DNA from 3 places in the Paenibacillus sp. GCM10023250 genome. Region 1 is predicted to be linked to each of the others. Evidence: riboswitches for the same ligand, from Rfam matches in the RefSeq annotation. Region 1 holds a riboswitch; each other region holds the start of a gene.
The links. A riboswitch is a leader RNA that binds a small molecule or an ion and turns the genes downstream of it on or off. The one in region 1 is predicted to bind cyclic di-AMP.

Region 1 (5,107 bases):
GGCGATCATCCAGCAGAAGGTGAACGAGACGACGTCGAAGTACTTCCCGCGCATGGTCATGGCCGCGTCGGAGCAGGAAGCCGTCGCCACGTACGACAAGATGCTGAAGGAGCTCGACTCCGCCGGTGTCGAGAAGCTTGAGAAGATCTACACCGACAATTACAACAAACGGATGGAGCTGTGGAAGTAAGCGATTCGCATGCGGCGATTTCGCGCTAGACGGCCCGATTCGGGGGGAGGAGCGCCTGCGGGCGCTCCTTTTTTTGGCGCCCGGCGCCCCGATTTGCGGCGAGCCCTACATCATTGGCCGTTCTGTTGCCGATATAAGGAGGGAATACCATTCTGCCGAGCGCGACATACAAGGGAGCTGGACAAGAGCATGACCCAGGACAAAGAAACTTATCTGCAAGCGATCGCCGCGATGATGGACACGATGCTGAGCCTGTTTCCGGAAGAAGCGGCGCTGATTCTGATCGACGAGGCGGGGGTGCGGGCCAGTTGCTCCTCCGGCATCGACATGGAGGTTCCGGTCGGCACGCCCCGTTCGGCGCTGGCGGGCACGATCTCGGAGCAAGCCTTCGAGCAGGGCCGCACGTTCCGCGAGGAGCGCGGGCCGGAGCGGTTCGGCGTGCCCTACGTCGGCACGGCGGTGCCGCTGCGGCTCTCGGGCGAAGTCGTCGGCGTGCTGACGTCCGCCGTGCTGAACGCCAGGCTGGACACGATCCGCGGCGCCTCGGAAAGCTTGGCGGCGTCCGTGCAGGAGATGACGGCGACGTCGAACGGCATCGCCTCGGCGTTCGGGGCCATCAGCGGCGAGATGGGCGCGCTGGCGGACAAGTCGGAGGCGCTGAACCGCGACATCGACGGCATCCAATCCATCATCGGCGTCGTGCAGGAGCTGGCGGACACGTCCAACCTGCTCGGACTGAACGCCTCGATCGAGGCCGCGCACGCCGGCGAATACGGCAGAGGCTTCTCGGTCGTGGCCGGGGAGATCCGGCGGATGGCGGCCCAGAGCCGCGACGCCTCCCAGAACATCCGCGAGCAGCTCGGCGCGATGCAGGAACGGCTGAGGGCGATCAGCGCGGACATCGACCGGATCAAGCGCGACATGGGGCATCACGCGGAGAGCGTGAAGGAGCTTGACGCGGCGTTCGAGCACATCGCGTCCACGGCGGGCGAGATGCTGGAGAAGTTCGCGCGGCAGTAAGCTAGGCCGGAGGCGCCGCCGCTCGCGAGGCGCGCGGCCGCTTGCCGGGCCGAGCGCGGACCAACGCGCAATAAGGCTGTTCCCGCCCGGGCGGGAACAGCCTTATTTGCGCTGCGCATTGCGCAGCGCGCGATTCGGATTAGTACAAGCGCTGCGTCGCTTCCAGCTCGAACGCGCGCAGCTCGTCGCCGCGTCCTTCGCGGATCTTGACGGCCCACTCTGGGTCGTTCAGGAGCGCGCGCCCGGCGGCGACGAGATCGAATTCGCCGCGCGCGAGCCGCTCGAGCAGCTCTTCGATGCCGGCCGTGCCGGCGCCTTTGCGCTCCTTGAAGAAGCGGGTGAACTCCAGGTCGAGCCCGATGGAGCCGACGGTGACGGTCGGCTTGCCCGTCAGCTTCTTCGTCCAGCCGGCGAGGTTCAGGCCGCTTCCGTCGTCGAACGCCGGCTCCCAGAACCGGCGGGTCGAGCAGTGGAACAGATCGGCGCCGGCGTCGACGAGCGGCGCCAGGAAGCGGGCCAGCTCATCCGGCGTCGTCGTGAGCTGCGCGTCGTACGCGTCGGCCTTCCACTGGGAGAACCGCAGCATAATCGGGAAGTCGGGGCCGACGGCGCGCCGGCATGCGGCGATGATCTCGGCGGCGAAGCGGGTCCGCTTCACCAGGTCGCCGCCGTACGCGTCCGTCCGGACGTTCGTGACGGCCCAGAAGAATTGGTCGATCAGGTAGCCGTGGGCGCCGTGCAGCTCGATGCCGTCGAAGCCGAGCCGCTTCGCGTCGGCGGCCGCCTGCGCGTACGCCGCGATCAGATCGGCGATCTCGCGCTCGGTCAGCGGCTCGCCGACCCGTTCGCCGGCGAGGTTCAGCCCGGATGGGCCGACGGACGGCGCCTCGGGGTGCGTGCCCGTGCCCTCTTTGCGAGCCATGCCGACATGCCAGAGCTGCGGCATGATTTTGCCGCCGGCCTCGTGGACCGCGCGGACGACGCCGTCCCAGCCGTTCAAGGCATCTTCGCCGTAGAAATGCGGCCATTTCGTGCTGGCGCCCGCAGCGGGATGGTTGATCAGCGTGCCTTCCGTGACGATCAGGCCGACGCCGTTCTCCGCGCGCCGCCGGTAATAGGCGGCCACGTCGCCGCCCGGGACGCCGCCCGGCGAGAAGCCGCGGGTCATCGGGGCCATGACGATCCGGTTGTCGAGCGACAGCTTCGGAGACCGGAAAGATTCGAACAGCGCTTGCGCCGTATTGGTGGTCATCGTGATTTCCTCCTCGTGATTCATCGGATTATGCATGACAAGGGACGGACGGTCGAGTGCGGGACAGGGACTCCGTCTTCTTGGAATTGGAAACGAAATCCATGTCCTCACTTTACTCCATGAAGGCCTGAATTTCAATTCGCATAGCCGGTATTGCGCATCCCGCCGGCACGTTGCGTCCGGCATCTTGCCGCCGCCGTCCGCCGCCGCCTGCCGCCGTCTGCTGCCTGCGTGGAAAACGGAAGCTTTCCGGAGCAATTGGCGGGTTCGTCCGCAATCGAACGATTTGAGCGCGTTTTCATCGCGCGAATTCGCCGCAGCGCGCGCCATGGCGCGCGCTGCGGCTTTTTACAATTTTCCCTGCCGGGACTACGATTAGAAGCATCCACAACTTATCCGAACGCTGAATCCCTTCATGGGAGCGGGGGAACCACCGAAGCCGCCTGTCGCCAGGACCGGCTTCACGGGGTGAATCGCATGCAGGCGCCGCCTGCGCGTAGGGCTTACTCTGGCCCGAATCCGGCAGCTAACCTCGCAAGCGGACAAGAGAGACGACCAGGCCGAACGCGCGCGAAGCGTTGCTTTTCTTTGCGCTGCCTTGGAAGCCGGGAGCAGAGACATCTCTTCTCCCGGCTTCTTTTTTTATCCCAATTTATAGGAGTGACGAACATGCAAGCGGTGCAGACGGATGCCACGCACAGGCGGGAACGAATGGACAAGGTGACGATCGAACGAATCGAATGCTTCCGGTTCGACCGGGAGTCGGCGCAGGTGCTGCTGCCGGATTCCACGATCAAGGATTGTTGCGGGATCCTCATGCTCGGCTCGACGACGGGCGAGCTTGGGATCGGCGTCTTTCGCGAGTGCGCGCTCAAGGGGGATTTTATCCGCTGGGCGTGCGCGTTCCAAGGGTTCAAGCACCACACGGTCGGCGAAGGGCTGCTGGAGGCGAGCCTGAAGCACGACGTCTGGGGCGACGTCCGGTCGCTCGCGGCGGAGACCGCGCTGCGCGAGCTGGCCGCGGGCCGCGCGAACGCGCCGGACGAGCCGCTGTTCGTCCGCTTGCACGACCACGCGTACTGCTTCGAGCATGCGCAGGCGTATGTCATTTTTTAGGAGACATTCAGGGCGACTGCCGTCATTTTTATACTTTTTTTACGCGCGGCGCCGCACTCTTTACCCCGAATTTATGGGAAACGGCGTTAAGATGACGGTGTGCGAATGAAGGGAGCAGGGATGAAGACGTGAAGGACAGGGAAGCAACCGCGCAGCAGACGGCCGCGCACCAGACGGCGCAGGCGATCGTCGTGTCGGCCATGACCAAGGCCGGCGAGCAGTTCATCAAGCAGCTGCTCATGAAGGGACTGCCATTTACGGCCGTCACGAACAGCGTCGCCGAACGGCAGCAGCTCGCCAAGCTCGGCGTAGAGTCGATTCTGCTGGTGAACACGATCGATCCGGACACGTGGGAGCGGCCGGAACGACCCGTCGGGAAGGCGTTCCTGTTCGAGAGCAGCCTGTCGCTGTGCTGCAGGTATTTGCGCATGATCCGCAAGTGGACGGACCAGCCGGTGTACGTCGTCACGGGACGCACGCACGGGCGGCTGATCTACAAGGGGCTCGGCGCCGACCATATCGTGCACGTCCAGGCGGGAGCCCTCGGTTCTCTGTTGGAGTAGCATAAAAAGTTTTAATTGAAAGAAAGTATCTGTAAACGGAGGAAAAGCAGCGGAGGAGGGTATGCGGATGGTTAACGATATTACGATGGTGCTCTTGGCTGCGGTCGTTTTCGGGCTCTTTTGGGGATTCCGGGCCTTTTGCGGACGCGCCTGATCCGGCGGCGCCCGGGCGCATCAGCGGTTCGGCGGAAGCGGCCGGCGCGGGGCGCGGCCCACATTACGCGAAGGAGGTTCAGCCATGGTCGTCATGGGGATTATCGCCATTGCCCTGATCGTCTATCTCGGTTTCGTCTTGGTGAAGCCGGAGAAGTTTTAAACCTTGGATCGCTGCTTCATTAATTGAGGAGGAAATATCGCTATGGCTATGGGATTCGTTCAAGTCGCCGTCACGCTGGTCATCATCATGCTCTTGGTGAAGCCGGCCGGCGCTTATCTTGTCAAAGTCTTCTCGCAGGAGAGAACGGGGCTGGACCGGGTGTTCGGGCCCGTCGAGCGGCTGCTTTACCGGATCATGGGCGTCCGGGAAGGCGAATCGATGGGCTGGCGCGCGTACGTGGGCGCCGTGCTCCTGTCCAACTTCGTCATGCTGCTGCTGATCTATCTGATCCTGCGGCTGCAGAGCTACCTGCCGCTGAATCCCGACGGCATCGGCAACATGCCCGCCGGGCAAGCGTTTAATACGGCCGCGTCGTTCATCACGAACACGAACTGGCAGTCCTACAGCGGGGAGAACGGATTGTCCTACCTGTCGCAGCTGATTGCGATCACGTTCCCGATGTTCACGTCGGCGGCGACCGGCTTCGCGATCGCGGTCGCGTTCATCCGCGGCCTGATCGGCCGGCAGGATAATCTCGGCAACTTCTACGTCGACATGACCCGCACGATCACGCGGGTGTTCCTGCCGCTCAGCTTCATCGTCGCGCTGTTCCTGGTGTTCCAGGGCGTGCCGCAGACACTGCTCGGCGC
Region 2 (5,107 bases), on a different contig from region 1:
AATCTCGTCCTCCCGCTTATGCTGCGGATCGAAATGCCGGAAGTACGTGCGCAGCTCCGCGTACGCATCCTTGGCCAAGTCCATCTGCCACACCCGGCGGTAGTCGCTCAGGAACGGAAACACCGGCGCCAGCTTCTTGACGCGCGGCTCCAGCGCGGCGCAGGCGATCGTCAAGGCGCCGCCCTGCGAGCCGCCCATGGCGTAGACGCGCTCCGGATCCACTTCCGGGCTGTCGATCGCGATGCCTGCCAGCTGCGCGCAATCCAGGAAGACGTGGCGGAACAGCAGCTCGTCCGGATGATCGTCCAAGCCGCGGATGATATGGCCGTTCAGCGTCGTGCCCGTTACGCCCCCGCTGTCCTGCGAATAACCGCCTTGCCCGCGGACGTCCAAGGCGAAGATGGAGAAGCCTAGCGATACGATGCCGAGCTTGTCCGTCCAATCGCCGGCGCTGCCGCTGTAGCCGTGAAATTGGATGACCGCCGGATGCGGCCGCTCCGCCTGGCGCGGACGCGCGTACTTGGCATGAATCCGCGCGCCCCGGACGCCTGTGAAATATAAGTCGAAGCATTCGGCCGCCGGCGTCTGGAATTCGCTCGGTACGAGCTCGACCGCGGCGTCGACGGCGCGCATCTCCGCCAGCGCCCGTTCCCAATAGTCATCGAAATCGGCAGGCTTCGGATTGAGTCCTGAATACGTTTGCAATTCATTCAGCGGCATATCGATCATTGGCATCGGCACGCTACCCCTTTTCGCTTGAAATGAGTTCCTCCTCATGGTACGTCTTCCATACACCGCTGTAAAGTAGCGATTCCGATATTCGTGAATGCGCGATTACGCCCGCGGGCAAAATGACATCATGAAGGAGGGACGGCCATGCGAAGATGGGGGGATGCGCGAAAAGCGCTGCTGCTGGCGGTTTGCATGCTGCTGGCTGCGTCCGCGGGGGCGGAGCCGGTCGGCGGCATGCGGTCGGCCGCGGCGGGAAGCGAGTACCGTCAACAAGCGGCGCAGCAGCCTGAGGAGACCGGCGCGTTCTCCGGCGCCCAGCGCCCCAAGAAAAAGCGGCCCGCGATCTCGTGGGTGGCGCTGCAGCAGCGCTATCCCGGCGCCTTCGTCATCGGCGGCTCGCGGCGCTACCGCCGAGTCGCGCTGACGTTCGACGACGTGCCGGATCCCCGCTACACGCCGCAGGTGCTCGAGACGCTGGCGCGCTACAAGGTCCGGGCAACATTCTTCGTCGTCGGCCAGCGCGCGGCGGCCCATCCCGCGATCGTGCGGCGGATGCAGCGGGAAGGCCACATCATCGGCAATCATTCCTTGAACCATCCCGTCTTCTCGCGAATCTCGCTGTACGCCATGCAGCAGCAGGTTCTGCGGACCGACTGGATATTGCGGCCGCTCGTCGGCTACAGTCCGAGGTTCGTCCGGCCGCCATACGGCGAAATCACGCCGGCGCAGGTGGAATGGCTGCGCGGAAGAGGCTTCACGGTCGTCAACTGGGACGTCGACTCCGAGGACTGGCGAAGCATCGACAGCAGCGCCATTCTGATCAACATCAAGCGGACGCTGCAGCCGGGCTCCATCGTTCTGCAGCATGCCGGCGGCGGCACGGGGCAGGATCTGTCCGGCACGATCGCGGCGCTGCCGCGCCTGATCAAGCTGCTGCGGAGCAAAGGCTACGCGATCGTCACGCTGCCGGAACTGCTCGGGCGCCCGGCGGCCCGCCGGCTGCCCTGAGCCGGCCGGCGGCTGGCGAATGCCAGACGAGGCATCCGGCCGTGCGCGGGGCCGATTGCTGGAAGGAGCGGCAGCGCACCGACCGATCCGCTCGATCCGGTTACATGCGAACCATCAGCGCAAAAAACGGCAGCCCGCGCGGGGCTGCCGTTTGTCGTCGTGTGCCTATTTATTGAGGATGAAGACCTTGACATTCTGGAATCCGAACTTGCTTGCTTGACTCTGCGATTGCGGAACGAAAATATCGATTCGGTTGCCGGAGATGGCGCTGCCTTGGTCGGACGCGACCGCAAGCATGCCGCCGGACGGCAATCCGCCATGGTCGTAGCCGGTAATGAACACTTTGGTTCCCATCGGAATGACGTCGGGATCGACCGCGATCGTTCCGAGCTTCAGCGGATTGCCGAAGTAGTCGACGGGGCCCCAGCCGTTCTCGGAGGCCGCTGCCGTATAGGCGCTTGCTTTGACCTTCAAGACGTCCGAGTAGGCGTACGATTTGCCGTTTACCGTTACGCTGTCGCCTTGCGGCTTGGTGACGGCCGGCTTCTTAACGGCCGTTTGCTTAACGGTCGTCTGCTTAACGGTCGTTTTCTTGGCTTTCGAAGCGGTGGTTACCGCTTTCGCCGCCTTCTTCGCCGGCGTTTTCACGGCCATCTTCTCCGCGGATTTCTTCGCTTCGGCTGCCGGGGATTTCTTCGCCGCCGGAGCTTTGGCCTCTTGTTTCAGGATGCGTGCCGGACCTACGGTCTTGGCTTTATCGGCCGCCGGGATGACCAGCATCAAGCCGTCATAGATGTTGCCTGCCTCCACGAACGGGTTCGCTTGCTGCAGCAGGTCGACGCTGACGCCGAACTTTTGCGACAGCTTCCAGAACGTGTCGTTGTCTTTCGCTTTGTACGTGCCTTCCGCGTGCGCGGCTGCGCCTTGGGCGAAAATAACGAGGCCGAGCGCGGCGGCCACGATGCCCTTCTTCCAATGATGAAGATTCATGTTGTCGGTTCCTCCTTAAGATTTACGGTCCCATGCCCCTTCAGAAGCAGGCATAAGAACGTCATTACGAAGAGGACAGATCCGCCGAACGAGTGCGGAACAAAGACGCCATCTTCGCATGCGGCCTACGAGGTTAGTTGTCGGATTCGGGTCGAGGAGTTCGACCCTACGCGCGGGAACGCGCGATTCACCCCAGCGCCAAAGCGCGGTGAACCCGTCATGTGATGCCCATCAGATGACGAGAACGGAGCAACGTGACTTGCTCCCAAAAAATCCCCCGTACGAGTAATCGTTTCGGCTCGCGTAATAGGATAACACAGTCGCTCCGGGCAACCTACCGGTAAATCCGCCCAATAGGCCGCGCCTGTGCATCGTTTCACTCGTTTTTGGGCAAGGAAATCGTCACCGTCGTGCCTTTGCCGTGGGCGCTGGCGATGTCGATCCTGCCGCGGTGGCCTTCAATGATGCGATAGCAGATCATGAGGCCGAGCCCCGTCCCGCCGTCCTTCGTCGTGAAGAATGGACCGCCGAGCATAGGCAGCTGTTCTTCCGGAATGCCGATGCCCTGATCCTCGATCGACACCGCGATGTCCCGGCTGCCGGCCGACTTCAGCCGGATGGCGACGGATCCGCCCTGGGGCATCGCCTCGATCGCGTTCTTGAGCACGTTGACGAACACCTGCTTCAGCTGATTCTCCTCGCAGAGGAGCTCGGCCGTCTCGGCGTCGTAGCTGGCGGACAGCTGGACGTTGTTCATGATCGCCTGCGTCTCGAGCAGCGTCAGGACGCTCTGGATCGTCTTGACCAGGTCGTGCCGGCGGAATTGGTTCGCCTGCGGCTTGGCGAGCGCCATGAATTCCTGCACGATGGTATTGATCCGGTCCAGCTCCACGAGCATGATGTCGAAAAAATCGTGGTAGCTGTTGATCCTCGTTTTGAGAAATTTGGAAAATCCGATGAGGGACGTGAGCGGGTTGCGGATTTCGTGCGCGATGCCGGCCGCCATTTGGCCGACGACCGACAGCTTCTCGGATTGAATCAGCGCTTCCTCTTCCCGCTTCCGGTCGCGAATATCGCGGAACACGCTCTGCACGACCGTGCCTCTGCCGGGATAGTTGCGGATGCGGGTGCTCGAGACCTCGACGTCGATCATCTCGCCCGCGGCGCTGACCAGCTTCGACTCTTCGAACTCGTTGGGCTCGTCCGTGCCCATGATCGCCTGGAGCCGATGCCGCGCCGTCTCGCGGTAGTCGGGATGGAAGTAGTGGCTGACGAACGGCTTGGCGAGCAGTTCGGCTTCCGTCACCCCGAGCAGCCGCAGTCCGGCCTGGTTGGTGAATATGACCGTATCGCCGTCATGCACGAAGATCGGCTCCGGCAAATATTTGATCAGCCGGCGGTAGCTCATGGAATCGGGATGAAGATCGTGCGCATCCTGTTCCTTGCGCCCGACCGTCCGGAGCATAAGCGTTCGTTTCAACTTCGAAGCAAGCACGCGATTGCAGTAAACGGCTGTCCGCCTCATGGTCCGATCCATCCTCCGAAACGAGTCTCTTAGTCGTTATTCGCTTCGGAATCGCCAAACCCTGCGACATTAAAAACAATTAATGTTGCGCCATGCCCTTCGTCAGGATGGCGATGCCTTCGCCGAATATCGGCAGGATGCGGTCAAGCAGGATGTCCGTCGGCCCCGTATGACCGGCGTACGTGCTGACGAAGCCCTGGATGTAGTAGAACAGCACGCGGGCCCGGTTCGTCGCGGTCTCGCCGCTCTCGCCGCCTTCCGCTTCCGCAGCAGGCACGACCCGGTTCAGCGAATCGCGCATATACGCGAACAGGCGGTTGCGGATGACGTTGATCTCCAGCGCCGGCGCCGGATCATCGACCCGCACGGAGCCGGACATGAACAGCACCGTATGCAGGCTGCCGCTGCTCAGGCAGAAGACGACGTAACGGACGCACATTGCCTTCAGGCGCTCCAGAGGCGATGCATCCGCCTTCTCCAGCTCCTCGCGGAAGCCGCGCTCGAGCTCCAGCAGCGACGGAATGGCGATCTGCTGCAGCAGCTCTTCCTTGTTCTTGAAATACAAATAGATCGCCGTATGCGAGCAGCCTGCCCGCTTGGCGATTTCGCGCATCGTCACGTGCTCGTAGCCCTTCTCGGCGAACAGCTCGGCCGCGGATTGGCGGATCGCCGTCTTCATGTCTTCGGTCATTTGTTTCCTTCGCGTCGTCATCGTGGCGACATGCCCCCTCTATCAATCGCTAACCATTGGTTATATCATAAACGGCGCCCGCCCGAATGTAAAGAAAGGCGGCCCAAAGAAGGGCCGCCTTTCGCGTAAAGCGCGGGATTAACCGTCGTTTAGTTCGTGAA
Region 3 (5,107 bases), on a different contig from region 1:
CCGGCCTTCCCGCAATATCGTATCGATGACCGGCGTGCGCGTCATGCGCTGCCAGAAGCCGGGGCGGGACTGTCCGAGGATGATCTGCGTGCTCTTCAGCTCGTTCGCCTTCGCGAGCAGCGCGTCGGCGACGTGATTCCCGGACACGCCGCTCTGCATCTCGAAACGTCCGCCGAGCCGGCCGACCAGCGCCTTGATCTCCTCGATCCGCTTGGCGCACGTCTCGGAGCGGTCGCCTTCGGTCCGCACGTAGTGGACGTGCCAATCCGCCTTCAGGCGGTAGGCGATGCGGAAGCCGCGGCGAATGAGGCGCTCCGCGTTCGGGCTCGTCGTCACCGCGACGAAGATCGACTCGTGGCGCCGCCACGGGCCGCGCAGCGAACCGTTGCGCTCCCACGACTCCAGCCGCTCATCCACGTCGTCGGCGATCTCCCGCAGCGCCAGCTCGCGGAGCGCGATCAGGTTGCCCGTCTTGAAGGGGCCTGCGAGCTTCTCCTTGACCATGTCGGGGCCGTAGATCCGGCCTTCCTTCAGCCGCTCCTGCAGCGCGCTCGGCGCGACGTCGATCAGCTCCATCTCGTCCGCCAGGCGGAGCACCTGGTCGGGTACCGTCTCCGTCACGGTCGTGCCGCAAATCTTCTCGATCGAGTCCTTCAGGCTCTCCAGATGCTGCACGTTCAGCGTGGCGATGACGGAGATGCCCGCATCCAGCAGCTCGCGGATATCGTCGTAGCGGTGCGCGTTGCGGCTTCCCGGCGCGTTCACATGCGCCAGATCGTCGATCAGCACGACCTCGGGATTGCGCGCAAGAATCGCGGCGACGTCCATCTCCTCGGCCTCCGAGCCGTTCGCCCCCGCCTTCAGCCGCGGCATCGCGGTCAGCTTGCCGATCTGGGCTTCCGTATCCGGTCTGCCGTGCGTCTCCGCGAAGCCGATGACGACGTCAATGTCTTTGCGGAGCAGCGCGTTGCCCTCGCGGAGCATCATGTACGTCTTGCCCGCTCCCGGCGCGGCGCCGATATACACCTTGAACCGGCCGCGCCGGATGCGCTCGATCTTCTTCTCGAGCTCCTGCTCGCTCAAGCGGCGGTACGGCTCGGATGGCTTCAGCACGGCGCGCTTCGTCGGCAGCACCCGTTCGCCCTCGTGCTCCGCGCGGTCGGCCATGAAGAAGACGTCGATGTTGCGGACGTGCTTCAGCAGACTGCGGGCGATGGAGCCCTGCCGGAGCTCCTCCGTGCGGGTCTGCTTGGAATGGCCCATGACGATCCTCGTCGCGTTGATGAGCATGGCGTAGCGGATCAGCGCGCGCGGCACCTGTTTGCGGCTCGTGATCGCGATTTCCCGAAAGCCCGCACCCACCTTCTCGACGAGCTTCAAAATCGATTTCTTGAACGCTTCCCGTTCCTTGGTCGGCTCCTGCGACGCGTCCGTGAAGACGACGACCTGCAGGTCGCCGCCGAGCCGCTTCGCAATCTGCTGCCCGCGGCGAATGTAGAGCGATCCGTTCACGTGGTACTGCGCCGCGACGAGAATCCGCTCGGACGCGCCGGACGGCCCGATGAATCCCTGCTCCTCGCGGTATTTCTCCAGCGACTCGTTCACGCCCTCCGCCATGAGGCGAAGCGCCAGCTCGCGCAGCTTGCCGACGTTGCCGCGCTTCAGCAGTTCGGGGTCCTTCACGTTATTCAGCCGGCCTTCGCTCAGCCGGTTCAGGATCGTCTCCGGCGACACGTCGATCAGCCGCACCTCGTCGGCGAGCTCCAGCAGATCGGCAGGCACCGTGCATTCCGGCTCGATGCCGGTCAGCTTCTGCGCCTGCTCCTTCACGCCTTCCAGCTCATAGACGTTGACCGTCGTGATGACGCTGATGCCGCGGCTGAGCAGAAACCGGATATCCTCGCGCCGCGTCGGAAACCTGGCGCCGGGCCGGTTCTCGTGCGCGAGCGAATCGACGAGCAGCACCTCCGGGTTGCGGTCGACGATCGCATCGAGGTTCAGGTCCTTCTTCTCGGCGTCGCCCTTCATCCAGTGGATGCTCGGAATGCGCTCCAAATCCGCCAGCTGCTCCACGGTCTCGGGCCGCCGCATCGTCGACACGGCGCAGACGGCCACGTCGATGCCTTGCTCCTTGAGCGCCTGGCCCTCGCGCAGCATATGATAGGTTTTGCCCGAGCCGCTGACGGCGCCCACGTAAATTTTCAGCCGCCCGCGGTGGATTTTGGAGATGGATAACAGCAGTTCCTCCGGAGTTTGTCGCCGGTAGCCGGCCATAACGTTATACCCCTTTCATGCCCATACATATAAATTTTCATGTTGCCCGGAATCTTATGCTCGCCACGAAAACGGACATCAAAAAAGAAGCCAGCAAAAGACGGCCTCCAATTCAGAGAACGCCTCTCGCGGCTTCTAGGCACACTGTATCTGTAGTGGCTGTTCGCACGCATATTCGTCGCCTCTCTCGGTCGCTTACGAGGTTAGCTGTCGGATTCGGACATGAGAGCCGCCCTACCCGGGACGCGAGGCTATGCGCCTCCGCCCGGGATTCACCCCTGATGGCAAGTCCGGAAGCGCGCGGCTTCGGACAGACTTGTCATGTCGTTGGTTCCCCCGTTTTCCTGTTCGGAAATTCAGCGTTGTCGATTACGTTGTTAAGCATGACTCATGTTACGCCGAAGCTTGACTTTTGTAAAGGAACTCCGTGCGCACTCCGTCCCGCTGTACGTGCAACGGACGCAAATATAGCGCTTACAAAGGCGGCGCGCTTCAGGAATCTCGCGCTACCTCACTTTATGACCCGTTTCCGTAATTACCGGCGAATGCCAGGGGCCGCCGGCGGCCTGGCCCCGGTACGATCGTCCGGGTTCCGGCGCGCTGGCCGCGGGCGGCCGGGAATCAGACGTTCCCGGTCGCCATCTCGATGCCCCGCAGCGCGAGGCCGATCAGGAAGCCGCAGAGCGCGCCGTTGACGCGGATCCATTGCAGGTCCTGCCCGACCTTGTCCTCGATCAGCTCGACGAGCTGGTCGTTGTCGAGCCGGTCCAGATTCTCCTTCACGAACGAGCCGATCCGGGCATGGTTGCGCTCGATCAGCGCCGCGGCCTGCTTCTTCAGCCAATGCTCGGCGTCCCGCACCAGCGCCTCGTTCGCTTCGATCCGGTCGAGCATCCCCTCGACGGCCGGCCACGCCTTCCCGGCGAAGTCCGGCGCGCTCAGGAATTCGAGGACCTTCTCGCGCAGCCGCTCGAACAGCTTGCGCAGCTCCCCCTCTACGTCGAACGCCTGGAGCAGCTCTTCGCGCATCAGGTCCAGCCGGCCGGATTCCGCTAGCTGCGTCACGAGCGTATCGAGCGCCTCGCGCAGCTTGCTCATGACGATCCGGCGGCGCTCCGTGCCCGGAAGCTTCAGCTCGGCGAGCTTCGAGAGCGCGAACTGCTGAAGCATCGCCCCGAGCTTGTCCTCCTCGAGGTAGCCGATGAACGCGTTCACGGCGAACGACATCAAGCCGCCGAGGTTGAGCCCCTTGATCAGCGTCATCACCGCGCTGCCGAGCTCGCGCTGCATGCCCTCCGTGGCGACCCACGTCTCCGCGCGCTCGAGCAGCAGATCGAGCATCCGCTCGTCCGTGCCGTCCTCCTCGGCCTTGCGAATGAAGCCGCGCAGCGCTGCCTCCAGGTCGATCCGCCGCACCGCGGCCTCGATCTCGCCGGACAGCAGCGGCACGACCCGATCCGCGTCCACGCTCCGCAGCACGTCCGCGAGCAGCAGCGGCAGCCGCTCGCTCTCGACCGCCGAGCGCAGGGCGCCGCGCACGACAGGCAGGAGCTGCTCGGCCAGCTCGACCTGCCGCAGCTTCTCGAGCATGCTGTCCTTCGCCAGCAGCCGCTCTTCGAGGACGCGCACGATGCCGTCGGACATCTTCTTCCGGTTGCGCGGCAGCAGCGCCGTGTGCGGAATCGGAATGCCGAGCGGGTGGCGGAACAGCGCGGTCACGGCGAACCAGTCCGCCAGCCCGCCGATGACGCCGGCCTCGAAGCCCGCGTGCAGCAGCCCGAGACCGCCGCCGCGGAAGGGCAGCGTCGCCGCGAAGCCCGCGGCCATCGCGCCGAGCGAAAGATTGGCCATTTGTTTGTTTCGCTTCTTTACTTTCGCCATGATTCTCCTCCTAGGATTGCTACCTACACCATACCATTATGGGCGAGCCTGTTGCAAAAATCCGGCCTGCCGCGCGTGTTTACCCTATATAATGAAGGGCTTGCGCTCCCGTCGTTACGATGAGTGCAGCCAGGTTTGGCGCCGGATTCGATCGTTCATGGGATGGAACTGCAGCCATCGCGCGGGCTCGGCCCGTGAATTTCGCGATTGCGATTCCCCGCCTTCTCCGCTACAATGAATCCATACCCCAAAAGTTAAAGCGCTTATACTTTTAATGCCGTGAAGCGATCCGCCGGCGTCGCGCGCTGCGTTAGCCCGGTTTATAATTTACCCCGAAAATTAAAGCGCTTAAACTTAAATCGCCTATCCGCCATTCTAATGAGGAGCTGATCGAGGCCGCATGAAAGTCAGCATTTTCGACGTCGCCAAAAAAGCCGGCCTGTCCGTCGTGACCGTCTCCCGCGTGCTGAACGGCGCGGAATCGGTGCGCGAGGCGAACCGGCAAAAGGTGCTCGCAGCGATGAAGGCGCTGGATTACAGGCCGAACGCCGCGGCGCGCAGCCTGGCCAGGGGCAAGACGGGCGTCATCGGGCTGATTCTGCCCACGCTGCAGGATTCGTTCTTCGACGCGATCGCGAGCGAAATGAACCGCATCCTGGCGGACAGTGGATATGTCCTCGCCGTCTCGGTCTACGCGAGCCCCGGGCCGGGCGATATCCACTATCTCCTGCAGGAGGACCGCGTCGATGGGATCGCGCTGCTCTCGCCGCTCGCGGAATCGCCCTATATCGACGAAATGAACCGCCGCCGCATCCCGTACGTGCTGATCGACAACCAGATGGCGGAGCACGACGCGTTCGCCATCAACGTCGATAATTTCGCGGGCGGCTATGCCGCGGCGAAGCATCTGATCGCCCTCGGCCACACGTCGATCGCGCACCTGAGCGGCAGC

Region 2: linked by a shared signal. The riboswitch ahead of ACFPB1_RS07535 (3D domain-containing protein) and the one ahead of ACFPB1_RS23625 (hypothetical protein) in region 1 are both predicted to bind cyclic di-AMP.
Region 3: linked by a shared signal. The riboswitch ahead of ACFPB1_RS19525 (histidine kinase) and the one ahead of ACFPB1_RS23625 (hypothetical protein) in region 1 are both predicted to bind cyclic di-AMP.

What each region holds. Positions count from the first base shown of each region.
Region 1 covers NZ_JBHSHY010000046.1:26,864-31,970, reverse strand. Annotated here, with positions in the region: gene ACFPB1_RS23640 (ABC transporter substrate-binding protein) at 1-190, shown strand, start outside; gene ACFPB1_RS23635 (methyl-accepting chemotaxis protein) at 380-1,210, shown strand; gene ACFPB1_RS23630 (NADH:flavin oxidoreductase) at 1,350-2,462, opposite strand; cyclic di-AMP (ydaO/yuaA leader) riboswitch at 2,854-3,018, shown strand; gene ACFPB1_RS23625 (hypothetical protein) at 3,132-3,578, shown strand; gene ACFPB1_RS23620 (hypothetical protein) at 3,707-4,141, shown strand; gene ACFPB1_RS23615 (potassium-transporting ATPase subunit F) at 4,380-4,457, shown strand; gene kdpA (potassium-transporting ATPase subunit KdpA) at 4,506-5,107, shown strand, end outside.
Region 2 covers NZ_JBHSHY010000006.1:24,188-29,294, reverse strand. Annotated here, with positions in the region: gene ACFPB1_RS07545 (acetylxylan esterase) at 1-735, opposite strand, end outside; gene ACFPB1_RS07540 (polysaccharide deacetylase family protein) at 877-1,740, shown strand; gene ACFPB1_RS07535 (3D domain-containing protein) at 1,906-2,730, opposite strand; cyclic di-AMP (ydaO/yuaA leader) riboswitch at 2,839-3,040, opposite strand; gene ACFPB1_RS07530 (ATP-binding protein) at 3,107-4,255, opposite strand; gene ACFPB1_RS07525 (TetR/AcrR family transcriptional regulator) at 4,335-4,967, opposite strand; gene ACFPB1_RS07520 (CAP domain-containing protein) at 5,096-5,107, opposite strand, start outside.
Region 3 covers NZ_JBHSHY010000028.1:54,267-59,373, forward strand. Annotated here, with positions in the region: gene ACFPB1_RS19525 (histidine kinase) at 1-2,274, opposite strand, end outside; cyclic di-AMP (ydaO/yuaA leader) riboswitch at 2,452-2,646, opposite strand; gene ACFPB1_RS19530 (DUF445 domain-containing protein) at 2,896-4,155, opposite strand; gene ACFPB1_RS19535 (LacI family DNA-binding transcriptional regulator) at 4,556-5,107, shown strand, end outside.